2 linked regions of the Tardiphaga sp. vice304 genome follow. The protein of the gene in region 1 interacts with the protein of each later gene in a pairwise test. Links are inferred from orthologs where the notes say so. Each region holds a gene or a part of one and is shown in the gene's direction. Other genes may lie near its edges.

Evidence for each region.
Region 2: the proteins of hflK (region 1) and ftsH interact in binary tests that used the Escherichia coli proteins (3 or more experiments, as listed by UniProt). The link is inferred for Tardiphaga sp. vice304 from one-to-one orthologs.

What each region holds. Positions count from the first base shown.
Region 1 is NZ_CP041402.1:2,273,185-2,288,020, forward strand. Bases 5,524-8,441 are described here. They hold hflK (FtsH protease activity modulator HflK), read left to right. Parts: upstream 5,524-6,367; coding sequence 6,368-7,516; downstream 7,517-8,441. Other genes in these bases: FNL56_RS10815 (GNAT family N-acetyltransferase), read left to right, coding at 5,524-5,706; FNL56_RS10820 (dihydrofolate reductase), read left to right, coding at 5,703-6,218; hflC (protease modulator HflC), read left to right, coding at 7,513-8,403. Outside these bases: fumC (class II fumarate hydratase), read right to left, coding at 1-31; FNL56_RS10790 (SspB family protein), read right to left, coding at 130-648; FNL56_RS10795 (tripartite tricarboxylate transporter TctB family protein), read left to right, coding at 1,097-1,597; FNL56_RS10800 (tripartite tricarboxylate transporter permease), read left to right, coding at 1,605-3,170; FNL56_RS10805 (tripartite tricarboxylate transporter substrate-binding protein), read left to right, coding at 3,282-4,262; FNL56_RS10810 (thymidylate synthase), read left to right, coding at 4,424-5,218; more of FNL56_RS10815, read left to right, coding at 5,215-5,523; FNL56_RS10835 (DUF2065 domain-containing protein), read left to right, coding at 8,543-8,743; FNL56_RS10840 (Do family serine endopeptidase), read left to right, coding at 8,938-10,461; flagellar basal body L-ring protein FlgH, read right to left, coding at 10,764-11,513; flagellar basal body P-ring formation chaperone FlgA, read right to left, coding at 11,519-12,586; flagellar basal-body rod protein FlgG, read right to left, coding at 12,598-13,386; flagellar basal-body rod protein FlgF, read right to left, coding at 13,399-14,166; flagellar basal body-associated protein FliL, read left to right, coding at 14,524-14,836.
Region 2 is NZ_CP041402.1:4,742,456-4,757,359, reverse strand. The notes cover bases 4,473-7,458. They hold ftsH (ATP-dependent zinc metalloprotease FtsH), read left to right. Parts: upstream 4,473-5,000; coding sequence 5,001-6,917; downstream 6,918-7,458. Other genes in these bases: FNL56_RS22660 (cytosine deaminase), read right to left, coding at 7,034-7,458; tilS (tRNA lysidine(34) synthetase TilS), read left to right, coding at 4,473-4,782. Also shown: FNL56_RS22690 (putative bifunctional diguanylate cyclase/phosphodiesterase), read left to right, coding at 1-750; FNL56_RS22685 (N-acyl amino acid synthase FeeM domain-containing protein), read left to right, coding at 900-1,640; peptidoglycan-associated lipoprotein Pal, read left to right, coding at 1,873-2,373; tol-pal system protein YbgF, read left to right, coding at 2,536-3,555; more of tilS, read left to right, coding at 3,757-4,472; more of FNL56_RS22660, read right to left, coding at 7,459-8,404; FNL56_RS22655 (glycosyltransferase family 87 protein), read left to right, coding at 8,634-9,845; FNL56_RS22650 (response regulator transcription factor), read right to left, coding at 9,848-10,456; FNL56_RS22645 (ATP-binding protein), read left to right, coding at 10,565-11,932; FNL56_RS22640 (TonB-dependent receptor), read right to left, coding at 12,076-14,499; periplasmic nitrate reductase, NapE protein, read left to right, coding at 14,842-14,904. UniProt on the Escherichia coli protein: Acts as a processive, ATP-dependent zinc metallopeptidase for both cytoplasmic and membrane proteins. Plays a role in the quality control of integral membrane proteins.

The sequences.
Region 1 (14,836 bases):
ACCGACCGGGGGTCTTAGACGTTTTTGCCATAGATGGAACATCCAGGTGTTGCGCGCGTGGCCGCACGGAACCACCCATACGAACGAAACCGCTTGTCAGCGGTTCCATCTCAAGAATCACGCGATCGGCTATTTTTTCCGGAAGCGATCCAGACGGACGACTTCGGCGCCCTCGCTGGGCTTGGCCGGTTCGTCTTCCGACGCAGTCGCGGGCACGGCGGCCGGCGCGGCAAGGGCCGACGCCGCGCTGGCGGCCGGCGTTTCGGCGTCGTTATTCGCGTCGGTTGCGGCCTCCGCCGGCTCGAACGACAGGCCGAATTGCACCGACGGGTCGAAGAAGCTCTTGATAGAGTTGAATGGCACCACCAGGCGCTCGGGAATGCCGTTGAAGGACAGGCCGACCTCGAAACGATCCTCGGTGACCACCAGGTCCCAGAATTGATGCTGCAGGATCACGGTCATCTCTTCCGGATACTGCGCCAGCAGCCGCGGCGACAGTTTCACGCCGTCGGCGGTGGAAACGAAGGTGATGAAGAAATGATGTTCGCCGGGCAGGCCGTGCTCGGCGGCGTCGATCAGGACGCGGCGCAGCACGCCGCGTAACGCGTCGCGCGCCAGCACATCGTATCGGATATGGTCGGTTGCCATCAGTCTGTCCCGTCGCGTTCGTAAGGCCAAGCGCGGGGTGGCGGCGATGCCGGGCCCGACTCGCGCCGTTTATTCGATACTACCCCGTCACGAGTCCGAGGTCAGCAGGCCAGTCGGCCCGCTGTCGCAATATAGGCGGGAAACGACGCCGGATAAAGCGGGTTTGGCCGTGGCGGCGTCTGGCACCGGCGTCCGGGCACGGGCTGGCCGCAGCTACCGTTCCCAACAGCCGGGAATTGCCTGCCCGCATTCCACGCTGCCGTGCTCGTTTAAGAGGCTGCGGCTCGGCAGATTGGCGGCTTCCGCCGCGTTGTTGGTGTGCAGCGCAACCCTTCCATTGGTTTAGCTGGCATTCTGTTTCGAAAATAGGTAGGCAGGCTCCGTCGGGAGCGGGCAACTGCTATCCAAAAGACATGGGCAACAAGCTCGCTGTAAGAGGAACGTACCAATGAGCGATGTACCGAGCCACAGGCCGGACCAGTCCGTCCTGCCAAACTGGATCAGGGGACCGCAGGATTTTTTTGGCGGCCTTGCCTTGATGGCGATCGCGGCCTTTGCCCTCTGGGCTTCAAGTGACCTGCAGGGCATGCATGGCTTCTCGTTCGGCGCCGGCACCGCGCCCCGGATGTTCGGCTACTTGTTGCTGGCTTTGGGCGCCGGCATTGTGCTGGTCGGAATCTTCACCGAAGGTCCTTCGTTGGCGGTCTATGCTTGGCGCGGACCGCTGTTCGTTTCGCTGGCGATTGTGACCTTCGCTTTCAGCATCCGGCCGATGGGCATGATCTTCTCCGCCATGGCCGCCTTCATGATTGCCGCGCTCGGCACCCATGAAACGCAGTGGAAGGAAACCTTCATCGTCGGCGTCTGCCTCACCGCGTTCTGCGCACTCCTGTTTCCCTACGCGCTGGGTCTGCCGTTGCAGATGCTGCCGTCCTTTATGATTCGCTGAGGTCGTCATGGGTGATCTGTTTTCCAATCTAGGCCTCGGCTTCGGCGTCGTCTTCCAGTTCGTGCAATGGGCGCCGCCCTTCCTCGGCGGCATGTCGATTCCGATTCCCATGAACATCCTGCTCTGCTTGATCGGCGCGCTGGTCGGCACGCTGGTTGGCGTATTGCCGGGCATCGGCACCATCGCCACGGTGGCAATGCTGCTGCCGATCACCTTCGGCCTGCCGCCGGTCGGTGCGCTGATCATGCTCGCCGGCATCTATTACGGCGCGCAGTATGGCGGTTCCACCACCTCGATCCTGGTCAACATCCCGGGTGAAGCGGGCTCCGTGGTGACCGCGCTCGACGGCTTCCAGATGGCCAAGCAGGGCCGCGCCGGCCCGGCGCTGGCGATTGCCGCGATCGGCTCGTTCTTCGCCGGTTGCGTCGCCACCGTTCTGATCGCCGTGCTTGGCGCGCCGCTGACCAAGCTCGCGCTGGCCTTTGGTCCTGCCGAATACTTCTCGCTGATGGTGCTCGGCCTGATCTTCGCCGTCGTGCTCGCCAAGGGCTCGGTGCTGAAGGCGATCGCGATGATCGTGTTCGGCCTGTTGCTGTCGATGGTCGGTTCCGACATCGAGACCGGCGCGTCGCGCATGTCGTTCAACATCCCCGAACTCGCAGATGGCCTCGGCTTCGCCACCGTGGCGATGGGCTTGTTCGGCTTTGCGGAAATCATCCGCAACCTGGATGCCGGCGGGGAGAGCGACCGCGAACTGGTGCAGCAGAAGGTCACCGGCCTGATGCCCACCAAGAAGGATATGAAGGACTCTTATCCGGCAATTCTGCGCGGCACGGTGCTCGGTTCGATCCTCGGCATCCTGCCGGGCGGCGGCGCGGTGATCGCGTCGTTTGCTGCCTATACGCTGGAAAAGAAGCTGGCGAAGGACCCGTCGCGGTTCGGTCGCGGCGCGATCGAAGGCGTGGCGGCCCCGGAAAGCGCCAACAACGCTGCGGCGCAGACCTCGTTCATCCCGCTGTTGACGCTCGGCATCCCGCCCAACGCCGTGATGGCGCTGATGGTCGGCGCGATGACCATCCACGGCATCGTGCCGGGTCCGCAGGTGATGCAGAAGCAGCCGGAACTGGTCTGGGGCATGATCGCCTCGATGTGGGTCGGCAATCTGATGCTGCTGATCATCAACCTGCCGCTGGTGGGCATCTGGGTCCGCCTGCTGCGGGTGCCGTACCGGCTGATGTTCCCTTCGATCGTGGTGTTCTGCTGCATCGGCATCTATTCGGTGAACAACGCGCCGATGGACGTCGTGCTGGCAGGCGTGTTCGGCCTCGTCGGCTACTGGCTCATCAAGCATGATTTCGAGCCGGCGCCGTTGCTGCTCGGCATGGTGCTGGGGCCGCTGATGGAAGAAAACCTGCGTCGTGCGCTGCTGATCTCCCGCGGCGATGCGACGGTGTTCTTCACCCGTCCGCTGTCGGCCACCCTGATGGCGATCTCGGCCTTCCTGCTGATCCTGGCCTTGCTTCCCGCACTACGAAAGAAGCGCGATGAGGTGTTCGTCGAGTCCGAGAACTAACCTGCGGCGTTGCGCCGCGGCCCGAAGTCGAATGGACTTCGGGCCGCGCGAGGTATTCAGTTGCTTCGAATGCGTCGCCCTGGCGATGCTAAGAAACTCTGGGAGAAACCAATGAATATGTTCCGTCGCACGCTGGCGACCGCCGGTCTCGCACTTGCCGGCCTCGGCTCGCTCGTCGCTGCTGCTCACGCGCAGGACTACCCGAACCGTACGATCACGATGATCGTGCCGTTCGCCGCCGGTGGCCCGACCGACATCATTGCCCGTATCGTCACCGCCGACATGGCCAAGACGCTCGGCCAGACCATCGTCATTGAAAACGTCGTCGGCGCCGGCGGCACCACGGCCACCACGCGCGCCGCGCGCGCCGCGCCGGATGGCTATACGCTGATCACCGGCCACATGGGCACCCATGCCGCCGCGGTGCCGCTGTATCCGAAGCTGGCCTATCACCCCGAGAAGGATTTCGAGCCGGTCGCATTGCTTGCCGGCACGCCGATCCTGATCCTGGCCAAGAAGGACTTCCCGGCCAAGGACCTCAAGGAATTCGTCGCCTACGTGAAGGCCAATACCGACAAGATGAACATGGCGCATGCCGGTGTCGGCTCGGTGTCGTATTCGTCCTGCGAATTGCTGAGCTCGGTGCTCGAGATCAAGCCGACCGGCGTGCCGTTCAACGGCACCGGACCGGCGATGAACGCGCTGGTCGGCGGCCAGGTCGATTACATGTGCGACCAGATCGTCAACGCCGTGCCGCAGATCAATGGTGGCACCATCAAGGCCTATGCGATCGCCACACCCGATCGCAATGCATCGCTGCCGAACCTGCCGACCACCACCGAAGCCGGCCTGCCGAAGTACCAGGTCTCGGCCTGGAACGCGATCTTCGCGCCGAAGGGCACGCCGCCCGAGATCGTTGCCAAGCTCAATGCCGCGGCCGCCAAGGCGCTGGATGACGAGAACGTCCGCAAGCGCCTGCTCGATCTCGGGTCCGACATTCCCAAGAAGGAAGGCCGTACCCAGGCGGCGCTAGCCGAACTGGTCAAGGCCGAAGTGGCCCGCTGGTCGGCCGTGCTCAAGCCGGCGATGTAACCCGCTCGAATATCGAGCGTTTTCAGGGGGCCGGACACACGTCCGGCCCTTTTTTCATGGGTTCGCAGGCGCGCTGTTTTTTCGGGTATAAGCGGGAATCGACATGTCGTCGGGCCGGTCCGGGGGCTAGGTTCGATACCCCGCAGCCTGCAGAAGCGACCATGAACCAGTATCACGACCTGCTCGAACGCATCCTCAGTGACGGCGCCGAGAAACACGACCGCACCGGCACCGGCACGCTGTCGGTGTTCGGCCACCAGACCCGCTTCAACCTGGCGGCCGGCTTCCCGATGCTGACCACCAAGCGGCTGCCGCTGAAGGCAATCATCCACGAGCTGTTGTGGTTTCTCGCCGGCGACACCAACATCAAATATCTCAAGGACAATGGCGTCTCGATCTGGGACGAATGGGCGGACGCCAATGGCGATCTTGGCCCGGTCTATGGCTCGCAGTGGCGCTCCTGGCCGGCCGCCGACGGCCGCGCGATCGACCAGATCGCCAATGTGGTCGAGATGATCAAGCGCAATCCGGACTCCCGCCGGCTGATCGTGACGGCGTGGAATCCCGCCGACGTCGACAAGATGGCGCTGCCGCCGTGTCACTGCCTGTTCCAGTTCTATGTCGCGAACGGCAAACTGTCGTGCCAGCTGTACCAGCGCTCGGCGGATGTGTTTCTCGGCGTGCCGTTCAACATCGCGTCCTATGCGCTGCTGACGATGATGGTGGCGCAGGTGACGGGTCTCAAGCCCGGCGACTTCATCCACACGCTCGGTGACGCGCATCTGTATTCCAACCATCTGGAGCAGGCGCGACTGCAACTGACCCGGCAGACGCGACCGCTGCCGGTGATGACGATCAATCCGGAGGTGAAGGACATCTTCGCCTTCCGCTATGAGGATTTCACGCTGCAGGGCTACGATCCGCATCCGCATATCAAGGCCGAGGTGGCGGTGTGAGCCTGAACATCCGTGCGGCCACGAACCATGACAGCGCGCTTGTTTTCAGCTTCATGTGCGAACTGGCGGAGTATCAAAAACTGTCGCACCTGGTCGATGCCACCGAGGCTACCGTCGTCGCGGCGCTGTTCGGCCCGCAGCCGCAGGTCTATTGCGACATCGCCGAATGGGATGGCGAACCGATCGGGTTCACGCTCTGGTTCCTGAATTTCTCTTCGTTTCGGGGACGGCACGGCATCCACCTCGAGGATCTGTTCGTGCGACCGGCGCATCGTGGCCATGGCATCGGCAAAGCGATGATGGTCAAGCTCGCGCAGCGCTGCATCGACAACGGCTGGACGCAGTTCGAATGGTCGGTGCTGAACTGGAATGCGCCGTCGATCGCATTCTACATGTCGATGGGGGCCAAAATGATGGATGAGTGGACGGCGTGCAAACTGAGCGGTGACGCGCTCCGGGAGCTGGCTCTGCGGGGGCAGGCGTCATGAACGTCACCCTCATCGTCGCCGTCGCCGACAACGGCGTGATCGGGCAGGGCAATGCGATCCCGTGGCGGTTGAAGTCCGACATGCAGCGCCTGAAGGCGATGACCATGGGCAAGCCGATCGTGATGGGCCGCAAGACCTTTGAATCATTGCCGCGCCGGCCGCTGCCGGGGCGGACCAATATCGTCGTTACCCGCAATCCAGACTACCAGGCGCCGGGCGCGGTGGTCACCACGTCGTTCACCGCGGCGCGCGAGCTCGCCACCGGCGACGCGCTGCGGCGTTCGGCCACGGAGATCGCCGTGATCGGCGGCGCCGAGATCTATGCGCAATGGATGGACGCCGCCGACCGGCTCGAAATCACCGAGGTGCACGCCAAACCCGCGGGAGATGCCTATTTCGCGCCGATCGATGTCTCGATCTGGGAGGAGGCCGCCCGTGTCCGCCATCCTGCCGCAGGCGAGGACAGCGTCGATTTCTCCTATGTGACATATCGTCGGCGTGACCCGCGTTAACCGCGATAACCCCTATTAACATTGACTTTGAGGACTTCGCGCTTAGTTCCTGTGGGCCAGCAGCCGCGTTGTAACGACCCGGCCTGTCCCCTATAAAGCCATCCAGATGTGGCGAGGCCGGTTTCCGGTTCGCGCAGAGGAGATTGTTGATGCCGTGGAAGAATCAAGGCGGAGGCCCGTGGAGCTCTGGTCCCAAGGGGCCATGGGGATCCGGTCCGCAATCGGCGGGTCCGAGACCGCCTGACCTCGAGGACCTGCTGCGCCGCGGCCAGGACCGGCTGCAGTCGATGCTGCCCGGCGGCTTCGTCAGCGGTATGGGCATCGCCCTGGTGCTCGCTGCCGCTTTGGCGATCTGGGGCCTGTCCGGCTTCTTCCGCGTGCAGTCCGAAGAACTCGGCGTGGTGCTGCGCTTCGGCAAGCATGTCCGCACCGTGCAACCCGGCCTGAACTACCATCTGCCCTATCCGATCGAGACCGTGCTGTTGCCCAAGGCGCTGCGCGTCTCGACCCTGAGCATCGGCATGTCGCTGATCGACGATCCTACGCGTCGCGGCCGCACCATGCGCGACGTGCCGGAAGAGAGCCTGATGCTGACCGGCGACGAAAACATCGTCGATGTCGATTTTACCGTGTTGTGGCGCATCAAGCCGGACGGCGTCGGCAACTTCTTGTTCAACATCCAGAACCCGGAAGGCACCGTGAAGGCCGTGGCCGAAAGCGCGATGCGCGAAGTGGTCGGCCGCGCCAACATCCAGCCGATCCTGACCGGCGCCCGCACCACCACCGAAGCCGGCGTGCAGGAACTGATGCAGAAGACGCTGGACGGCTACGGCGCCGGCATCCTGGTGCAGCAGGTGCAGATGCAGAAGGTCGATCCGCCGTCGCAGGTCATCGATGCGTTTCGTGACGTCCAGGCGGCGCGCGCCGATCTCGAGCGTCTGCAGAACGAAGCCCAGACCTATGCCAACCGCGTCGTTCCCGATTCGCGTGGCCGGGCGGCGCAGATCCTGCAGGTTGCCGAAGGTTACAAGGAACAGGCGATTGCCGAGGCCAAAGGCCAGAGCGCGCGCTTCCTGAGCGTCTACGACGAATACAAGAAGGCGCCGGACGTCACCCGCCAGCGCATCTATCTGGAAACCATGGAGCGGATTCTCGGCGGCGCCGAGAAGCTGGTCTATGACGGCGGCGCCAATGCGCAGGGCGTCGTGCCCTTTCTTCCCCTGAACGAACTGTCGCCGCGGCGACAGGCCCCGGCGACATCTGGCCAGCCGCAACAGCAGAGCGGGAGCACCCGATGAAGACCGGAATTTCAGGTATCGTCGCACTGATCGTGCTATTCGCCGTGATTGTCATCGGCTACAGCTCGATCTTCACGGTGCGCCAGACCGAACAGGTGCTGGTGGTCCGGCTCGGTGAGCCGGTCCGCGTGGTCACCGAACCCGGTCTGAACTTCAAGGTGCCGTTCATCGACACCGTGATCTCGATCGACAAGCGCATCCTCGATCTGGAAAATCCGGCGCAGGAAGTGATCGCGTCGGACCAGAAGCGTCTCGTGGTGGATGCGTTCGCGCGCTACCGCATCAAGAACGCGCTGCGCTTCTACCAGAGCATCGGTTCGATCCAGGCTGCCAATATCCAGCTCACCACGCTGCTCAACGCGTCGCTGCGTCGTGTGCTCGGCGAGGTGACGTTCATTCAGGTGGTGCGTGACGAACGCGAAGGCTTGATGAACCGGATCCGCGACCAGCTCGACAAGGAGGCCGACGGCTACGGCATCTCGGTGGTCGATGTCCGCATTCGCCGCGCCGACCTGCCGGAGTCGAACAGTCAGGCGGTCTATCAGCGGATGCAGACCGAGCGTCAGCGCGAGGCGGCCGAGTTCCGCGCGCAGGGCGGCCAGAAGGCGCAGGAAATCCGTTCCAAGGCCGATCGCGAAGCCACCGTGATCATCGCCGATGCCAACTCCACGGCTGAGCAGGTTCGCGGTACCGGTGACGGCGAGCGCAACCGGCTGTTCGCGGAGGCCTACGGCAAGGATGCGGAGTTCTTCGCCTTCTACCGCTCCATGACGGCCTACGAGAACGGGTTGAAGAGCAACGACACCCGCTTCCTGCTGCGGCCGGATTCGGAGTTCTTCCGCTTCTTCGCCAATCCGGCCGGCAAGCCGGCGGCGGCGCGGCCGTAAGAGACTAGGCTGTCAAGCGGCAGCGGCAACTTTGCGTTCGCTGCCGCTCTGATCTATGGATGGGGCGCGCCTTCTTCGAAGGCGCGCCCCATTTTCATAAAAGCGCTCAGGGTGCGAACGTTTCGGGAGTTGAAGTCGGATGAGGTCCATAGCGTTCGCCGACTTCCTCATCGGCATCGGTATCCTGTTCGTGCTGGAAGGCATCCTGTTCCTGGCTTTTCCCGGCTGGATGCGTCGCGCGATGAAGAGTGCGCTGGCGACGCCCGACAATATCCTGCGGATCGCCGGCATCGGCTCGGCGATCGGCGGGCTGGCCCTGATCTGGCTGGTACGCAGCTAGACCCGGGCGCCCCTCCAATACCGTCATCCTGCAAATAGTGAATCCGAATAGCGGTCCGTGCGTTGAGGCGCCGGCTTTCCGCCGCAATCCGCGGTGTTGATGGTGGGCCGTCGTGTCCCTGCGCTTGCGCGAAAGCCATGTTCGGGCGCAGTCTGGCTGCCAAATCGCGGAATCCTTCAGGAGACGTTCGTCCCATGTCCATCGCGCCCCCCGCCTTGAGCCTCCGCCTGCGCCCGTGGCTCACGGCGCTCTGCCTCGGCACCGCCGTCGCCGCCTTCTCGGCACCGGCCGTCGCCCGGGGGCCGGACGGCATCGCCGACGTCGCCGAAAAGGTGATCGACGCGGTCGTCAACATCTCGACCACGCAGACCGTCGAAGCCAACAACAAGAGCGGCGACAGCAAGAACAGTGACACCCCGCGCGGGGCGATGCCCCAACTGCCGCCGGGATCGCCGTTCGAGGAATTCTTCGACGACTTCTTCAAGAACCGCCGCGGCGGGCCGGGCGGCGACAAGAATGGCGGCCTGCAGCCGCGCAAGACCAATTCGCTGGGCTCCGGCTTCATCGTCGACACCTCCGGCGTCGTGGTCACCAACAATCACGTCATTGCGGACGCCGACGAGATCAACGTCATCATGAATGACGGCACCAAGATCAAGGCGACGCTGGTCGGCGTCGACAAGAAGACCGATCTGGCGGTGCTCAAATTCACCCCGGTGAAGCCGGTCACCGCGGTGAAGTTCGGCGATTCCGAAAAGGTTCGTCTCGGCGAATGGGTGATCGCGATCGGCAACCCGTTCTCGCTCGGCGGCACGGTCACCGCCGGCATCGTCTCGGCGCGCAACCGCGACATCAATTCCGGCCCCTATGACAGCTACATCCAGACCGACGCCTCGATCAACCGCGGCAATTCCGGCGGCCCGCTGTTCAACCTCGACGGCGACGTGATCGGCGTCAACACGCTGATCATCTCGCCGTCCGGCGGCTCGATCGGCATCGGCTTTGCGGTGCCGTCGAAGACGGCGTCGCAGGTGGTGGCGCAATTGCGCGAATTCGGCGAGCTGCGCCGCGGCTGGCTTGGCGTCCGCATCCAGCAGGTCACCGACGAGATCGCCGAGAGCCTTAGCATCAAGCCTGCACGCGGCGCGCTGATTGCCGGCATCGACGACAAGGGCCCGGCGAAGCCGGCGGGCATCGAGCCCGGCGACGTCGTCGTCAAGTTCGACGGCAAGGACGTCAAGGAGCCGAAGGACCTCTCGCGCATCGTCGCCGACACCGCGGTCGGCAAGGCGGTCGACGTGCTGATCATCCGCAAGGGTAAAGAAGTTATCAAGCAGGTCACGCTCGGCCGTCTCGACGATGGCGAAAAGCCGCAGCCGGCCTCGGTGAAGTCGATGCCGGAAGCCGAAAAGCCGGCGACGCAGAAGGCGCTGGGCCTCGATCTCACCGGACTCAGCAAGGAGATGCGCGCCAGGTTCAAGATCAAGGACAGCGTCAAGGGCGTGGTCGTGACCTCGGTCGACTCTGGCTCGGACGCCGCCGAGAAGCGCCTGAACGCCGGCGACGTCATCGTCGAGGTCGCGCAGGAAGCGGTGAGCAACCCCGCCGACGTCAAGAAGCGCGTCGATGCCTTGAAGAAGGACGGCAAGAAGTCGGTGCTGCTGCTGGTATCGAACGGCGAAGGCGAATTGCGCTTTGTAGCACTGAGCGTGCAGTAGCGGTTCTTACCCTCCCCCTTGCGGGGAGGGTGGCCGCGCGAAGCGCGGTCGGGTGGGGGTGCCACAAGCGCCGTCGCCCGCGGCACCCCCACCCCGGCCTCCACTCCCGATGATGCTCTCGCATCATCGCTCGTTCGGCCGACCCTCCCCGCAAGGGGCAGGGGAAGCCACGTCGGCCTAGCGATAGAAGTATCCATCCCCAAACGACGACGGCCTTCCGTCAGGGGAGCTGACGGAAGGCCGCGTTGGACACTTCATGGCGTGGGAGCGCTGGATGAAGTGGGGAGCTCTGAAAGCCTGGATCAGAACGGCAGCAGCACGTCCATGACCTGCTGGCCGTAGCGCGGCTGCTGGACATCGGAGATCTGGCCGCGACCGCCATAGGCGATGCGGGCCTGCGCGATCTTGGCGCTGTCGATGGTGTTGTCGCTCTGGATGTCCTCGGGGCGCACGATGCCGGCAACGATCAATTCGCGGATCTCGTAGTTGACGCGGATCTCCTGCTTGCCCTCGACCACCAGATTGCCGTTCGGCAAAAGCTGGGTGACCACGGCCGCGACGCTGGTCTGCAAGTTCTCCTGGCGTGCTACCGAGCCCTTGCCGTCGCTCGACGAGGTGCCGTCGGCCGAGAGCAGCCGGCCCGGCAGCACCGAGGCGGCCGAGCCCGACAGCAGCTTGGAGCCGGCGAAATCGGTGATCCCGGAATCCTCCTTGCTGGAGCGGCTGTGCTGGGTCTGGTTGGCGATGTTGGCCTTGTCGGTGAAGTTCACCGTCACGGTCAGAATGTCGCCGATCTGGCGCGCGCGCTGGTCCTTGAAGAAGGCGCGCGAGCCCGATCGCCATAGCGAATTGGCATTGTACGAGGCCACTTCCGGCTGCGGCATCGGCATCTGCACCGGCTTGTAGCCGGGCTGCGCCACCGGATTCTCGATCGCGGTCAGTTTCGGCTGTTCGCCGATCATCGACAGCCGCTCGATCGAGGAGCAGCCGCTGAACAGCACGGTCGTGGTCAGCAGGGTGGCGAGCAGAACGGCGCGATTATACTGGAACATCAACTTTACTCGGCGTTACGGGTGGCAGCAGAAACATTGGCAGCGAGTGCGACGGAGGCGGCGGCCTGGGAGATCTTGTCGTTGAGCTTCTCGCTGGGCGCGGGAAGCCGCGGGCCGGGGACCGCGACGGCGACCTGGCCGCGGCCGACCACCACGCCGGACACCGTGCGCTTGGACTGCAGATTGATGACGCTGACGACGTCGCCTTCGGTGCCGTTCTCGATCGCCTTGCCGCGGATGGTGAGATACAGCCCGGCGGATTCGTAGACCAGCGTCACCGCCTGGTCGCGCGTCACCAGATCGGGTTTGGCGAGATCGGCGATGCGCAGCGCCTGGCCGGCGCGCAACTGGCGGCGGACCTGCATGCCGACCGCGCGCTCGCGGCTGGCGACATCGATACCGACTTCGGATTTCGGACGGCGCTCGACGATGACGTCGGACGCCTTCAGCACTTCCTTGCTGTCGACGCCGCGCGCCAGCACGGCGGCCTCGACGGTCTCGACCGCGGTGCCGGTGAAGCGCAGCTTGGAGGCGGCACCGCTGTCGCTGCCGATCGAGAAGGTGATATCGAAACGGCCGGAGCGTGCATCGAACCGCGTCGAGACCGCCTCCAGCGCGCCGGACGAGGCAGCATCGAGCTGCAGCGTCTGCACGTCGCGGTCGAAGGTCAGCGTCAGATTGGCGGCGTCGCCGAGGCCGTTGCGATGCTGCAGCGCCTGCGCCACCTGGTTCTCGATGTCGCGGGCCTCGATGCTGCGCGACAGCCGCGTCACGGTGATGTCCATGAGGTCGCGGGTATCGACGCCGATCACCTGATGGGCACGCAGCGCCGCGATCACCTTGGCCACCGGCAGCGAGCCGACCGTGCCGAGATCCGGCGCGCGATAGATCGCGATTCCCGCGGCCGGACCTGCGTTGTCGATGACGTCGCCGATCCGCACCAGGTCGCCGGCGACGGTGACGTTGGCGCGCAGCACCGGCTGGGCCAGCACGTCTTCGCGGCTCTGGCTGTGCGCCGCATGGGCGCCGAGCGCGAACAGGGTGGTCGCGAGCAGGAGTGAACGGAAGGTCATGATCATCTGCCTCAGCGGAACATGGCGGAAGTGGATTGCAGCATCTGGTCGGCGGCGCTGATCACCTTGGCGTTCATCTCGTAGGCGCGCTGCGCGGCGATCAGATCGGAGATTTCCGAGACGACTTCGACGTTGGCCTGTTCGAGGTTGCGCTGCTGCAGGTCGCCGAAGCCGTCGATATTGGCGACGCCGTCCTGCGGCGCGCCGGAGGCCGGGGTTTCGGTGAACAGGTTGTCGCCGATCGGCTGCAGGCCGGCCTTGTTGATGAAGCGCGTCAGGCTGATGGTGCCGAGCACCTGCGGCGTCGCCGAACCCGCGACGGTCACCGACACCTGGCCGGAAGCGCTGATCGTCATGCCGGAGGAGGCGGCCGGTACCGTGATAGTCGGCTGCACCGGATTGCCTGCCGCGGTAACGATGCGGCCGGTCTGGTCGGTGGTGAACGAGCCGTCGCGGGTATAGGTGAAGGTGCCGTCGGTCATCTGGATCTTGAAGAAGCCTTCGCCGCGCACCGCGATGTCGAGATCGCCGCCGGTCGCCGCCAGCGTGCCCTGCGTCATCAGCCGCGGCGTGCCGACGGTCTTGACGCCGCCGCCGATATCGACGCCGACCGGGATGATGGTGCCCTGGTCGGAGGCCTGCGCGCCGACGCGACGGACGTGGTCGTAGACCAGATCCTGGAACGAGGCGACCTGCTTCTTGTAGCCGGTGGTCCGCATGTTCGCGATGTTGTTGGAGATGACCTGGACGTTGAGTTCCTGGGCCGCCATCCCGGTCGCTGCAGTGTAAAGAGCGCGCATGGGTGTGTTTCCTTAGGCCGCGGAATCGCCGGCGAGTTTTTCGATCGCCGATCGGCGCATGTCGGTCTGCTGCTGCAGCATCGCCGAGATTTGCGTGTAAGCACGGGTGACGTCGATCATCCTGGTCATTTCCATCACGGAGTTGACGTTGGATTTTTCGACGAAGCCCTGGGTGAGCTTCGAGGTCGTGGCGGGCAGCGGGGGCGCGCCTTCGGCGGAAAACAGGTTGGAGCCTTCCTTCTTCAGCGCGCTCTGCGCCTGCGCGAACGACACCATGCGCAGCTTGCCGCGCACTGAATCGGTGCGGTTGGTGCCTTCCTGCACGGTGACGGTGCCGTCGGCGGAGATGTTGATGTCGTGATCGGTCGGCTGGAACGTGATCGGGCCGCCGGTGCCGAGCACCGGGATGCCGGACTTGGTGACCAACTGGCCGGTCTGGCTGATCTGCATGCTGCCGTCGCGGGTGTAGCGCGGGCCGTTCGGGGTCTGCACCACCAGAAAGCCGTCGCCGTCGATCGCGACGTCGAGCGGGTTCTTGGTCTGCTCGATCGGTCCCTGCGACAGGTCCTTCAGCGTGGCTCGGTCCTGCACGAACGACACGTTGCGGTCGCGGCCGATGAAATTCGTCTCCCGCGCATTGCTGCGCAGAAATTCCTCGAACAGCGAACGGTCGGCCTTGAAACCGGTGGTGTTCACGTTGGCGACATTGTTCGCGACGACATCGAGCTGGCGCTCCAGCGTCATCTGCCGCGAAAGTCCGATGAGACTAACATTCTCCATCGTCGTTCTCCCCTGCGATCCCCGGTTCGCCCTCCCAGGCGGGCCGCGGATCCTATGAGCCGCACAGCTCTCCCAAGCCGCGGTTCGCAGAAACAGTTGCGAAGACCGTGCCAAGTCGGATTTCTTCGAAACTACAGGGGCTTGGTAGTTTTGGACGAGGCTTTGGGGGCGGCAGAAAGGTTCTGTTGACCATGTTGGCCCGGCAGATTTTTCCTAGTCGGCCGATAAACGAAAGGAACCGTTAACCATTGCGACCTAATTCTTAACCAACAGGGCCTTGGGGCGCTGGCAGTCAGTATCGCGTTGGGGCCTGCCTGGCGGCATCGAGCTCTTCCCCTATTTCCGGACGGGCAGGCGATGGCAGACAAAGAATCGGAAGACGGCGCCGCGGGCGAACCGAAACCGAAAAGCAAGCTCAAGCTGATCATCATCGCCGTGGTGGCGGTCGCCGTGCTTGGCGGCGGCGCCTGGTTCATGTTCCTGCGTTCGCCGAAGGAACAGCATGTCGAGGCGCCGAAGCCGGTGCTGCCGACCTTCGTCGACGTGCCGGACATCCTCGTGAACCTCGCCGGCCAGCCCGGCGAGCGCGTGCAATATCTCAAGGCCAAGATCGTTCTTGAACTGAAGGACGCCAAGCAGCTCGAGCAGGTCAAGCCGACGCTGCCGCGCG
Region 2 (14,904 bases), 2.5 Mb from region 1 along the record:
TATCAGCCGCTGGTCCATCTCAAATCCGGCCGGATATCGACCTGCGAAGCCTTGCTACGCTGGAATCATCCGGTTCGCGGAACGGTGTCTCCGGTCGACATCATTCCGATCGCGGAAGACATGGGGCTGATCGTCGACCTCGGCCGATGGATCCTGCGCAAGGCCTGCATGGAGTGCATGAAGTGGCCGGATGCGGTCAGCGTCGCGGTGAACTTCTCGTCGCAGCAGTTTCACCAGCGCGACGTCCTGGGCGAGGTGCGCTACGCGCTCGAAGTATCCGGTCTGCCGGCGAACCGGCTGGAGATCGAGATCACGGAATCGTCGCTGCTGAAGAACACCCAATGGACACATGACGCGCTGTCGCAATTGCACGCCGCTGGATGCCGGATTTCGCTCGACGATTTCGGAACCGGCTATTCGAGCCTGAGCTATCTACATAATTTTCCGTTGCAGAAAGTGAAGATCGACCGCTCCTTCCTCGAAGGTATCGATACCGATCGGCCGCTGACGCTGTTGCGCGGCGTGGCGCGGCTGAGTGCTGATCTCGGCATGTCGGTGGTGGTCGAAGGGATCGAGACCAACGAGCAGCTCGAGCTGATAAGTGCCGACGGCACGGTGACCGAAGCGCAGGGCTATCTGTTCAGCCGCCCGGTGCCGGCCTCGCGCGTCCGCCAGTTGCTGAATGCCTCGCATGGCCGGCAGCAGGACGACGAACGACAGAAAATTCTGCCGTTGCACTCGATCGCATAAGGGCGGAGCAGCAATCTGTTTCCAAATATTTTCACGTCGTCAGGCGCGATGTCATTGGATCCTTAACCCTGTTCGATACAGTTCTTTGACTTATGTTGGGAAGTTATTAACCTTCATAGGTGTTGGGATACGCGTTAGAAAGGCGTAAAATGGCTGCGGTCGAGGCGGTTGGTAAGTTCATCGGACATGGCAGCGACCTACTAGACAGAGTGGATTATCGCCTCGCGGAGACCGAAGCCGAAAAGGAAGCGATCTATCGGTTGCGCTACCGTGCCTATCTTCATGAGGGCGCCATCGAACCGCGGGACGACCGCCGACTGGCGGATCGCTTCGATGGAGCGCCGAATTCCTGGACCTTCGGCGTGTTCGTCGATGGCCAGCTGGCCAGCTCGTTGCGGATCAGCGTCGCGACCCCGGACTATCCGGACTCGCCGGCCGTCGAGGCCTTTGCGGACATTCTGAAGCCGGAACTGGCGCTCGGCAAGACCATCGTCGATCCGAACCGCTTCGTGGCCGAGCCGACGCTGAAGCTGCCGCATCTGCCCTACATGACGCTGCGGCTGGCTTACGTTGCTTGTTCGTACTTCAATGCCGACCTTGGTACCGCCACCGCGCGCGCCGAGCACCAGGCGTTCTATCGCCGGGTCTTTTTGCACGAGCCGCTGTGCCCGCCGCGTCCCTATCCGACGCTGACCAAGCCGCTGGGTCTGATGGCGGTCAACTTTCCGGCGCTGCGCGAGAAGGTGTTTGCGCGCTATCCGTACTTCCGCTCCAGCTTCTTCGAGCGGCGGATGCTGTTCGAACGCAACGGCCTGCATGCCTCGCCGGCGCTCGGCGGCCCCGAGTTCCCGGTCGATCCGGCTGCGGCGTGTTCCGTTCGGACCGGCTGAGGTCGCCCGCCTGCGGTCAGCCGCCCTGCGGGCACCCGGGGCGCCGCGCCGGCTGGGCATCGTTCACCATCGCGCCACATTTACACCCCATTAACCATCAGGTGGCTTTTCGGGGACGTGTGGCTTTTGATGGGTTTTGGCAACACTCCATCAAGGTTGACGGAACGTTCGCTTAACCAACGCCCTGTAGACCAAACACAGTTGGACAAAGCGCGAGCGTGGAGGCTCCGAAATGAAACCTCAGATGCGAATCCTCCAGGGATTAAAACTGGCTGCGGTACTTGCCGTGGCGCTTTCGATGGGCGCTTGCGCCAACAAGAATCCGCTGGGCGGCGATGGCGCCGGCGGCATGGCCAATGCAGCGTCGCCGGGCAGCCAGCAGGACTTCGTGGTCAATGTCGGCGACCGCGTGTTCTTCGAGAGCGATCAGACCGAGCTGTCGCCGCAGGCGATCGCCACGCTGGAGAAGCAGGCGCAGTGGCTGCAGCAGTATAACCGCTACGCCTTCACGATCGAGGGCCATGCGGATGAACGCGGCACCCGCGAGTACAACATCGCGCTCGGCGCCCGCCGTGCCCAGTCGGTCCGGACCTTCCTGGCCTCGCGCGGCATCGATGCCAGCCGGATGCGGACCATCTCCTACGGCAAGGAACGCCCGGTCGCGGTCTGCAACGACATCTCGTGCTGGTCGCAGAACCGCCGCGCCGTTACCGTGCTGAACGCCGGCGCCTGAGCCAGAGCCTCGATAACAGCGAACGGCGTCTGCCATGCGGCAGGCGCCGTTTTTGTTTGATGCGGCGGCTTTGCCGCTGTCGGAAGACACATTTTCGGCGTAGTGAAATTCTCATCGTGATGCGCGCCGATGGGGCGTGAAACCAATCATTCTCAGGCACACATGTCATCCAGATCTCATTGGTTCGCCGGCGCTGCGTTCTTCTCCCTTGTACTCGTGACCGCTTCGCCTGTGTCCGCGCAGTTGTTCGGTCAACCGGCGCCGCGTCAGCCGGACTACAGCCAGCAGTCGGGCGACGACGATGCCGATCAGGGGATGCAGATCGAGCGGCTGCAGAGCCAGCTGCGGAAACTCACCGGGCAGAACGAAGAGCTCCAGTTCCGCAACCGCCAGCTCGAGGAGCAGTTGCGCCAGTTGCAGGCCGGCGCGCCGCCGGCGGGCGCGCGTCCCAACGTCGCCGCAGCCCCCGTGCAGGCCGCGCCTGTGCAGGCCGCGCCGGCGCGCCAGCAGCCGCTGCAGCCGCAGGTCTATGATCCGCAGCCGCCGGTCGCTGCCGCCGCGCCGGTCGTGCAAGACCCCGCGCCGCCGCAGCGCGGCGGACGGCGCAACGATGCCTTCGATCCCAATGCCAATCCGAATGCGCCGGGCGTGCCGCGCGCGTTGGGCGGCGGCGGGCAGCCGATACCGTCCACCGCGCCGGCGGCGATGCCCAACGCCCGCGGGGCAGGGGAGCCTCTGCCGCTCGACAATGCCGCGCCGGCCGCAGCCGGCGCGGGCCTCACGACGCTGCCGCCCGGCAGCACGCCCAAGGACGAATTCGATCTCGGCATCGGCTACATGCAGCGTCGTGATTACGCGCTGGCCGAAGAGACCATGCGCAACTTCGCGCAGAAATATCCGACCGACCCGCAGCTCGCGGATTCGCAATATTGGCTCGGCGAAAGCTTCTTCCAGCGCCAGAAGTATCGCGACGCCGCCGAGGCTTTTTTGGGGGTCACCACCAAGTTCGATACGTCGGCCAAGGCGCCGGACGCGCTGCTGCGGCTCGGGCAGTCGCTGGCGGCGCTGAAGGAAAAAGAGGCGGCCTGCGCCGCCTTCGGCGAAGTGCTGCGGAAATATCCGCGCGCCTCAGGCAGCGTGAAGACCGCGGTAGACCGCGAGCAGAAGCGCGTTAAGTGCTAGGGTTTGATTCTTGCATTTGAGCTGCCGCGACGCACTGGCGGTGCGCTCCCTCTCCCCTCTAGCGAAGCTTCGCTTCGCGCGGGGGGAGAGGGCTGGGGTGAGGGGGCACCGGCCTATCGGTGGCGCTTAGCCCCCTCACCCGGATTGCTATGCAATCCGACCTCCCCCCAACGGGGAGAGGTGACACAACATGGCCTTCCGATGCGAGACGACGACTCATCGCCCATCCCGGCCCGCGAAGCGAAGCAGCTATTCGCCGACTGGCAATCCGCTCCGGCACTGATCCTGGCCGTGTCCGGCGGACCGGATTCGGTCGCGCTGCTGTGGCTGGCTGCGCGCTGGCGACGCGCGTTGAAACGCGGGCCGGCGCTGCTGGCGGTCACGCTCGACCATGGTCTGCGGCCTGAAGCGGCGCGTGAGGCCCGCGACGTCAGGAGACTGGCGGCGTCGCTCGATATCCCGCATCGCACCTTGCGCTGGACCGGCGCCAAGCCGTCGGCCGGACTGCCCGCCGCGGCCCGCGAGGCCCGCTACCGATTGCTGGCCAGGGCCGCCAAACGGCACAAGGCAACGCATATCCTGACCGCGCACACCCGCGACGACCAGGCCGAAACCCTGCTGATGCGGATGGCGCGCGGCAGCGGACTGGCCGGACTTGCGGCGATGGCGCGGCAAACGCGGCTCGACGGCGTGGTGCTGGCGCGCCCGTTTCTGGGCGTGCCCAAGGCCCGGCTGATCGCGACGCTGGCGAAGGCGAAGGTCGGATTTGCCGAGGACCCGACCAACCAGGATCCGCACTTCACCCGGCCGCGCTGGCGCGCGCTGATGCCGAAGCTCGCCGCCGAGGGTTTTGATTCGCGCAATCTGGCGCGGCTGGCGACGCGGCTGGCCCGCGCCAATGTCGCGCTGGAAGGGCTGGTCGACGGCGCCGAACAATTCCTGGCGCTGAGAAGCGGTGCCGCCCGGCCCGGCATCGACGCCTGCGGCTTCGCTGGTCTGACCGAGGAAGTCCGTCTTCGCCTGCTGCTGCGGATGATCGGCCGGGTCGGACATGAGGGCCCGGCCGGCCTCGGGCAGGCCGAGGCGCTGCTGGCCGCGATCGATCGGGCCATGCTGGCGGCAAACAAAGGTATCCGGTTGAAGCAAACGCTGGCTGGTGCGTTGATTACGCTCTCCCACGACCGGCTGCGAATCGATCCCGCGCCGCGGCGCCGGCGCCGGGATTGATCCAAAGCAACGGCCCGGCCGGCCAATGGCTTAACCACGGCGGCGTGACCGCCATGATTTAAACCGGATGCCGGGCTACATGCGTTAAATAGTCCAGTCTGGTTCCCTTGGCAGCGCGCTCTGTCGCACCTAGATTGTATCCAACCGACCCAGGGTAATTCCCTTGAGGCGACCCAAGGGAATACGGCCGCGATCCGCGCGGCGACGAAGGAAGATCGATGAACGCGAACCTGCGCAATTTCGCCCTCTGGGTCATTATCGTTTTGTTGTTGCTGGCGCTGTTCACGCTGTTCCAAAATCCGGGACAACGCGCCGCCTCGCAGGACATCTCGTTCTCGCAACTGTTGAGCGAGGTCGATCAGAACAAGGTCCGCGACGTCGTGATCCAGGGGCCGGAGATTCACGGCACCTTCACCAACGGTTCCAGCTTCCAGACCTACGCGCCTTCCGACCCGACGCTGGTGAAGCGCCTGTATGACGGCAAGGTCTCGATCACCGCCAAGCCGCCCGGCGACAACGTGCCGTGGTTCGTCTCGCTGCTGGTCTCCTGGCTGCCGTTCATCGCGCTGATCGGCGTGTGGATCTTCCTGTCCCGTCAGATGCAGGGCGGCGCCGGCAAGGCGATGGGTTTTGGAAAGTCGCGCGCCAAGATGCTGACGGAGGCCCATGGCCGCGTCACATTTGAAGACGTCGCCGGTGTCGATGAAGCCAAGCAAGACCTGCAGGAGATCGTCGAATTCCTGCGCGACCCCGGCAAGTATCAGCGCCTCGGCGGTCGCATTCCGCGCGGCGTGCTGTTGGTCGGCCCTCCCGGTACCGGCAAGACGCTGATCGCGCGTGCGGTCGCCGGCGAAGCCAACGTGCCGTTCTTCACCATCTCGGGTTCCGACTTCGTTGAAATGTTCGTCGGCGTCGGCGCCTCCCGCGTCCGCGACATGTTCGAGCAGGCCAAGAAGAACGCGCCTTGCATCATCTTCATCGACGAAATCGACGCGGTCGGTCGTCATCGTGGCGCCGGTCTCGGCGGCGGCAATGACGAGCGCGAGCAGACCCTCAACCAGTTGCTGGTCGAGATGGACGGCTTCGAGGCCAATGAAGGCGTGATCCTGATCGCCGCGACCAACCGTCCGGACGTGCTGGATCCCGCTCTGCTGCGTCCCGGCCGCTTCGACCGCCAGGTCGTGGTGCCGAATCCGGATGTCGTCGGCCGCGAGCAGATCCTCAAGGTTCACGTCCGCAAGGTGCCGCTGGCGCCGGATATCAACCTCAAGACCATCGCACGCGGCACCCCGGGCTTCTCCGGCGCCGACCTGATGAACCTGGTCAACGAAGCCGCTCTGACCGCCGCGCGCCGCAACAAGCGCATGGTGACGCAGAGCGAGTTCGAAGAGGCCAAGGACAAGGTGATGATGGGCGCCGAGCGCAAGTCGCTGGTCATGACCGAGGAAGAGAAGATGCTGACGGCCTATCACGAGGGCGGTCACGCCATCGTCGGCCTCAACGTCATCGCCACCGACCCGATCCACAAGGCGACCATCATCCCGCGCGGCCGTGCGCTGGGCATGGTGATGCAGCTGCCGGAACGCGACAAGCTGTCGATGTCGCTGGAGCAGATGACCTCGCGCCTCGCCATCATGATGGGCGGCCGCGTCGCCGAAGAGCTAATCTTCGGCCGCAACAAGGTCACCTCGGGTGCGTCCTCCGATATCGAGCAGGCCACGCGCCTGGCCCGCATGATGGTGACGCGCTGGGGCCTGTCGGAAGAACTCGGCACCGTGTCGTATGGCGAGAACCAGGATGAAGTGTTCCTGGGGATGTCGGTGTCGCGCACCCAGAACGCGTCGGAAGCCACCGTGCAGAAGATCGACAGCGAAATCCGCCGTCTGGTCGAGGAGGGCTACAACGAGGCCACCAAGATCCTGACCGAGAAGCGCGCCGACCTCGAAGCCCTCGCCAAGGGCCTGCTCGAGTTCGAGACGCTGTCGGGCGACGAGATCACCGATCTCTTGAACGGCAAGAAGCCGAACCGCGAATCCGTGCTCGAGCCGACTGGCCCGCGCACCTCCGCGGTGCCGCCCGCCGGCAAGCCGCGTCCGCGCCCCGACGCCGGCCTGGAGCCGCAGCCGCAGGCGTAAGTTCGACGCATCGACGATTGCAAAACGCGGCCGCAAGGCCGCGTTTTTTGTGGGCATGGCCCGCCGGGTACGTGGCGCGCGCTGGCAGAAGACGAGAAGCGCGCCCGACGTCCTGTTCAGCCGCGCGGAATCGTGCTTCGCGCGGTCTCGTCGTAAGGCCATAGCTCGGAATAATCCGGCGCCGCCGCCGTCAGCCGCCGCCCGTGGGCGGGCACCACGCGGTCGGCCTGCGGGCGGCTGACGATCTCGTTGATGGTCCGCGCGTTGAACACGATCAGCCGTGCCGCGGCGCCTTCTGCGATCTGCCCGTGGTTGCCGAATCCGGTGATGGCCGAGGGCATCGCGCCGACCAGCGAGGGCGCCTGCGCCAGCGGATGATCGACATGCAGGATACGCACCGCCTGCCGAAACGTATCGACCATGTCATGGTCGCCATAGGCGTAGAAACTGTCGCGGCAATTGTCGCCGGCGGCGGCGACGCGGATGCCGCGCGCCAGCATCTCGTGCACCACGGTGACGCCGCGCCAGCGCGGCGTGCGCCCGGGCTGGCGGCCCTGCAGATACATGTTCACCGTCGGCAGCGTGACGATCGCAATCTCCGCCGCCGCCAGCAGGTCGAGCGTGCGGTCGATCTCGCTGTCGTCCTGCAAGGCGAGGCTGCAGCAATGCCCGCACACCACGCGGCCCTTGTAACCGTGTCGCAGCGCCGCGCGGGCGATATGAGGCAGCGAGGCTGCCGTCCGGTCGCCGGTCTCGTCGACGTGCAGGTCGATGTCGAGGTCGTGCCGGATGGCCAGCGCGAACAGCCGGTCGAGCTGCGCCTCGATGTCGGCGCCCGGTGCGCCATGGCTGCCAACCGCCGGTCGCGTGACGCCGCCGATCAGCCCGCCGGATTCGCTGACAATCGCCGCAATCCGGTCGCCGAAGCCGTCCATCAGCGTTTCCAGCGGGCACAGCGACACCATCTGCAGGTCGACCCGGCCGGCCCACTCGCTCCGCATCTCGCGCAGCACCGTCCAGCTTCGCTCGGCGCTGTCGGGATAGGTGTCGAGATGGGTCCGGATCGCGGACACGCCATGCGCTTCTGCGCAGCGCAGCCCGAAGTCGATGCGGCGGCGCAAATCCGCCACCGTCCAGTTCGGCCGGTCGGCGGTGGCGCCGAGCCGCGCATTGTTGAAGGTGCCGTCGATGTTGGGGCTGCGTTCGACCGAATGGCCCTTGTCGAGATGCGTATGCATGTCGATCAGGGTCGGCCACACCTGCCGACCGCCGAGATCGACGCGGGCGCCATCCGTATCCGCCACACCGGCCGCAACGATGCGCGCGATCTTGCCGTCTTCGATCAGGAGATCGGCGCGCGCGACGCCTTCGGTATCGTAAAATCCAGGCAGGCTTCGATCGGCTAAAAGACACGCAGGCACGCGTGCAGAAGTAAGCCAATAGCGTGACTTATCGGGCCACGCGATGTCGGCGAACGGAACTGTCATAATGACGCAAAACCTTTGTACGTCTGCGGGAAATGCGGGCCTATGCCGCGCGCTGCCTGCAACGTAGCGAGGATGCGCCGTTCAGCCAAGCATGACGCCACAGACCTCGCCGTCGATGAAGCCCTCGCCCAGACCCGCTTCACCCATTTCGGCTATCTGGCCTGGCATTTAAATCTTCCTCAACGCCGGTAATGGCATGCTCGGCGCGCAAGCGTATGGGGAATGGCCGATGACGGCAGAAGTTCTGGCTCCGGTACCTAACGACACGGCGCTTCCCAAGCCGCTCGTCAATGTCTGCTTTCTGCTGGCGGTGCTGCATGCGGCGTTCTTCGCGGCGTTCTATGGCCGCGGCTGGATCTTCGACGACAGCCGCTTCAACCTGCCGACCGACTTCATCAACGTCTGGTCGGCCGGCAAGCTCGCGCTCGACGGCCATCCGGCGCAAGCGTGGGACTGGGCGATCCAGAAGCAGCTCCAGCTCGGCGTACTCGGGCAAGACTATCCCGGCAACTTCGCCTGGCACTATCCACCGCCGTTCCTGATGATTGCCGAACAGCTGGCGCGGCTGCCCTACCGGCTGGCGTTTGCCGGTTGGGCCGCGGTCAGCTTCCTGCCTTATCTCGTGGTGATGCGCGCCATCGTCGGGCGGCCGTTCGGGTGGCTGCTGGCGGCGGCCTTCCCGGTGGTGCTGACCAATACGCTGGTCGGGCAGAACGGCTTTCTCACCGCCTCGCTGATTGGCGGCGTGTTGCTGCTGCTGCCGAGCCGGCCGGTATGGGCCGGCATCTGCCTCGGGCTGTTGAGCTACAAGCCTCAATATGGCCTGCTGTTTCCGCTGGTGCTGATTGCCGCGATGCAGTGGCGGGTGTTCGTCGCGGCCGGCGTGACCACGGTGCTGCTGGCCGGCGTGTCGTGGCTCGCTTATGGCACCGAGAGCTGGCAAGCCTTCTTCCACTGGATGCCGATGTTCTCGCAGGCCTTCCTCACCGATGGCCTTGCGCCTTGGGGCAAGTTGCAGAGCATTTTTGCCCTGGTACGCTACTTCGGCGGCAGCGAGGCGCTCGGTTGGACGTTCCAGTGGATCATGAACGCGGCGGTTGCCGGGCTGCTGGTGGTGCTGTGGCGCAGCCGCGTGCGTTACGAATGGAAGGCCGCGGCGCTGGCCACCGGCACGCTGCTGGTGACGCCGTATCTGTTTCTGTACGACGTGATGGTGCTGGCGATCGCAGCCGGATTCATCGTCCGCGTCGGACTGGCCGAGGGGTTTGCGCGCTATGAACTGCCGGGGCTCGGCGTTGCGGCGGTACTGCTGATCGCGTTTCCCGCGGTCGGCGCGCCGACCGGCTTTTTCGCGACGCTGATCGTGGCGGCGCTGATCGCACGGCGTTGCGGATTATGGCAGGGCCGGGCGCTGGCGAGCCGTTTCGCGCCCGAAAGCTAACTCTACAGCCGATGTTCGATCGCCAGCCGCACCAGTTCGGCGGGGGTGCGCAGGCCGAGCTTGTGGCGCATCATCGAGGAGGTGTTGGCGATTGTCTTGTAGGAGGCGTGCACCAGCCAGGCGATTTCGGTGAGGCTCTTGCCGGCGGCAAGCAGGCGCAGGATCTCGATCTCGCGGGTGCTCAGCTTGCCGAGCCGGTCGTCGAGCCTGGCGAAGGCGATGCTGCGCGCGGTGGCCGGCGCCAGATAGACGCCGCCGCGGCCGACCTCGCGGATCGCATCGACCAGATCCTGTGGATCGCCGGATTTTGAAACATAGCCCTTCGCGCCGGCCCCGATCGCCCGCACCGCGAAGGCGGGATCGTCATTCATGCTGAACATGATGAGCTTCGCGTCGGCGTCGCGCGCCAGCAGCCGCCGCGCCAGCTCGAAGCCGGAGACGCCGGGCAGGTTGATATCGAGCACACAGATGTCGGGCGGCTGCGCGACGAAAGCGGCTTCGCCGGCGTCGGCATCGGCCGCCTCGACCACCTCGATGTCGCCATCGCCGGCCAGCAGCGCGCGGCAGCCGGAGGCGACGATCGGATGGTCATCGACAATCAGGATACGCATCGAACCCATTCGCGGATACATTCCGGTTGGCGTCATCTGCTCGCGCAAGTAGAACGTTGCTACACTTTGCTGTCAATGGATCTACATGTTGCAGAGCGGCGAAACCCGATGTGGAGCATTCTTTCGTTGCAAGCCCGGTTGACCTTGTTGCTGGCGCTGGTGCTGACAGCCGGGCTGCTGATCAATGTCGGCCGTCTCGTGCTGGAGGCAGCTCCGCGCGTAGCCGCGGAGGATCGCAGCGTGGTCCGGCTGGCGCACGAACTGATCGCGGTGCTGGTGGTCGATCTCGGAGATGCGCCGGATCCGGACGTGCGGCTGGCGCGGATCGTCGGCGATCTCGGCCGGCTGCGCCATGTCAGGATCACTCATGAAACGGAAGGCGGTAAGCCGGCTGTCGTCGCGCCGCGCCGCGACGCAGTAACGGCGCCGCCGTCATGGTTCGTGCGAATGGTGCATCCGGAACAGACGTCGGAGAGAGTGCCGGTGGTCGTGAACGGCCGCTCGCTCGGCGCGCTGCTGATCGCGTCCGATCCGGTCGATGAAATGGCGGAGATCTGGAACGGCATCGTGACGCAGATCGAACTCGGGCTGGCCATCGCTCTGGCGCTGTTCGCGATCACCGTGCTGGTGGTCCGCCGGGCGCTGGCGCCGTTGCGGCAGATCGCCGATGCGATGCGGACCATTGAAGGCGGCGACTACGCGATCCGGGTTACCCCCGCAGGCTCGCCCGAACTGGCCGATATCTGCGTGCGCGTGAATCATCTGGCAGCCGCACTCGGCGAGGCGGTCGAGGACAAGCGCCAGTTGGCCGAGCGGGTGGTATCGCTGCAGGACGAGGAGCGCCGCGAGATTGCAAGGGAGCCGCACGACGAATTCGGGCCGTTCCTGTTTGCGCTGCGCGCGCATGGCAGCGCGTTGCTGCGCATCGCGGGATCGGCCGCGCCGGATGTCGCGGCGATCCGCAGCCATGGCGAGGCGATGCTGGCGCAACTCATGCAGTTGCAGCAGCTCAATCGCCGCGTGCTGGAGCGGCTGCGTCCGGCGGGGTTGAGCGAATTGGGGTTGCGCGAGGCGCTGGGCGCGCTGCTGCGCTGGTGGCGCGAGGCACATCCCGATGTTGCCGTGGAGATGCACCTGGCGCCCATCCTCGGCGCGATCAACGACACCGTCGAACTGACGATCTACCGCGTGGTGCAGGAGGCACTGACCAACGTGTTCCGTCATGCCGGCGCCACCCGCGTTATTGTGACGATTTCGCCCGGCGTGGATGCGGTGTCGGTGCGGGTGCAGGACGATGGCGGCGGCCTCGGCGCCGACCACCGCCTCGGTTTCGGCCTCACCGGCATGCGCGAGCGCGTGCTGGCGCTGGGAGGCACGGTGAAGGTGATCTCGGCGGAGCAGGGCGTAGTGGTGCAGGCGATGATTCCGACGGAGCGTCGGTCCATGCGTAGCCTGGATGAAGTCGGCGACGCTTAGCGGCGGCGACGCAATCCGGGACTGCGTCATGTGATGGGCCGGCCCCGGATTGGCATCCGGCTACGTACAAACAGGCGGCCCGGCCGTCTCAAAACCGGGCCGCCAGTCTTCGCGGATGGGTCGTCGCGGCGCGTGGGTCGCCGCTACAGCCTCACCCGTATGCCGCCGTAGATCGCGAATGGCGACCCCGGCACTTCGGTGCGCTGGTCGGTCAGCGCGATGGGCAGGCCCGCCTTGGCCGTGCCATCGGGCCCGAAATAGGTGCCGAACAGTGAATATTGCTTGTTGAACAGGTTGTTGACGACGCCGAACAAAGTGACGTTGCGGCTCACCTCGAACGAAGTGTGCAGATTGACGACCGCATAGGACGGCAGCAGCGGGTTCTGGTTGCCGTCGTCCCCGACATAGAGCCGCTTCCCCACCGCGACGACGTCGCCGCCGAGCTTCCATTGCGGCGTGATCCAGTAATCGAGACCGGCCTTGAACTGGTGCTGCGGGATGCCGGGAATGCGGTTGCCGGAGGTGACGCGGACGTTGCCGCTGGCGTCGGCTAACGGATTGTTCGGCGAGGCGAGGTCGCCGTCGAAGCGATAGGTGGCGTCGATATAGCTGTAGCCGGCATAGGCCAGCCAGCGCTGCGACTTGTACTCCGCTCCAAGCTCGATGCCCTGGCGCCGCGTCTCCGGGACGTTCTGGTAATAGCCGCGGCCCTGGATGAACGAGGCCAGGCTGACGATATCGTTCTTGCTGTCGGTGCGGAACCAGCCCGCCTTCCATTCGAGACGGCCGTCGGCGAATGGCGACGTGCCGCGCAGGCCGGCTTCATAGGTGTGGCCGACGACCTGCTGCAGCGGTGGGTCGGATACCAGGAAGTTTTCCAGCAAGCAGGGCTTGGCCGGATTGGAGCAGCCGAGCTCGAGCGGCGTCGGCGCGCGGTTGGATTCTGAATATCCGCCATAGACGGTGATCCACGGCGCGATCTTGTAGGTCAGGCCGACCACCGGGTTGAAGCGCGAAAAGGAGTGATCGCCGTTGAGGTCGGGGCTGGTGCCGAGCACGTCGCGGATGCCGATCCTGGCGACGTTGTAGCGGCCGCCGGCGGTCGCGGCAAACTTGTCGGTAATATCGAAAGTGTCGGTGACGTAGAGGCCGTAATAGGTGTTGGTGGTGTCGATCGTCACCGGCGTGTAACCGACATTGCCGAGCGTATGTATGACCGAGCCGTTGCCTGGGATCGCCGGATTGACCGTGATCGCGAGGTCAGGATTGATGAAGCCGAGCGTCGAGGTCGCGGCAAAATTGGTCGCGCCGCGGTCGACGCTGCCGCCGACTACGAAGTGGTTGCCGTGGCCGAAAATCTTGTCGTCGTTGGTCGCCTGCAGCGAACCGCCATAGGTGTCGGACTTCGTATTGGTGCGATCGATCGTGCCATAGGGGACCGTTGCGCAGGTGTTGCCGGCGCCGGGCGGGCAGGGGATCGGCTGGTTCGCGGCATTGAGGATCGCGAACTGGTTTCGGAAGGCGAGTGCCGCCGCGCCGGTGAACGGCGCCGGGCGCGGAAAGCCGTCGTCCTCAAGGCACAGGCGGCCGGCGAACGACGAAGAATTGCTACAGCGTTCGACCTCAGCGGCGTTGCCATCGACGTGGTCCTGCCGAAAGAACCGGCCATACAGATTGCCCTGCAGCGACCATGTGTCGGTGACGGCGTACTTGCCGTTGACGCCGACCAGCGCCATCTTGTTATCGGTGGTCTGCGGCGTCGTGTAGATCTGATCGCGGCCGAGCGCTAGCAATTGCACCGGCGTCGCTGCCGCCACGCCGAACGAACTCGACGACACCGCGCCATAGAAATGTAGTTCGGCGCGGTCGTCGCGCCAGCCGATGTCGCCAAAGAAGCGCCCGAGCTTCGCCGGCGATTGTCGGCGCCAGCCGTCGTCGGTCAGGCCCTGGGCGGCGATGTAGACGCCCCAATTGCCCATCTCCGCGCCGTATTGCAACCCGCCCTGGCCGCGGCCGAACGAACCACCCTGGCCTTCGACCTCAAGGCCCTGATAGGTGAAACCGTTCTTGGTCTGCAGGCTGATCGCGCCGCCCAGCGCGTTGAGGCCGAACACCGGATTATTGGTGAAGATGTCGGCGCGCGCTATCGCATTGGTGGGGATCAGGTCCCAGTTCACGGTGTCGCCGAAGGATTCGTTGAGCCGGATGCCGTTCATGTAGACCGCGAGGCCCTGCGGCGTACCCTGCAGGGGCGAGGCGGCAAAGCCGCGGTAGCGGATCTCCTGCTGCGCACCGTTGCCGTTGGGGTCGGACAGCGACACGCCGGGCACGCGCTGGAACAGCGTGTCCGTGACATTCTGCGAAGTACTGCGCTGGAAATCCTCGGCGGTGACGGTCGAGGTCAGCGACGGAATCTTGTCGCGGTCGATGCCGGGTCCCTGGATCGGCGTGTTGGAGATCACCTGGATCTCGGGCAATTGCTCCTGCGCGGCGGCGGGCACGGCGATGAGCAGGGCTCCGGCGGACAGCAGGGCACGTCGCGCTAGTGATAAAAACCGAATGCCCATTGCTGCGCTCCCCGATTTTTTCCCATCGCGCTTGCCGCGCGTTGGATCAAATCCTGCGGGACGCGTTCTGCTTTCGCAATGGAAATACCGGTGCGGGGGGCGGGAATGTTTGGCGTGCCGATCGGGAAGAATTCCCGACCGCGCCTCGCCGCGGTTGTTGCAGCGCGAGGAAACGCGAGGTCAACAAATGGCGGACGGCGGCGGGGGTTCCTCGTGCGTTGCCTGTTGCTGGCTCATGTTTGATGTGGATCAAGCAAGGTGGCTGTGCATCGGCCTATATTTCAGGCAGGCGCCGGCCCTGAAGCCGGCAAATCCCCCATCTTCATATACGAGATCCCCCTCATGTCCGCCACAGGCCGCGACACGGGACACGTGCGCCGCCGGCGCATGGAAGTCTTTGCGTTC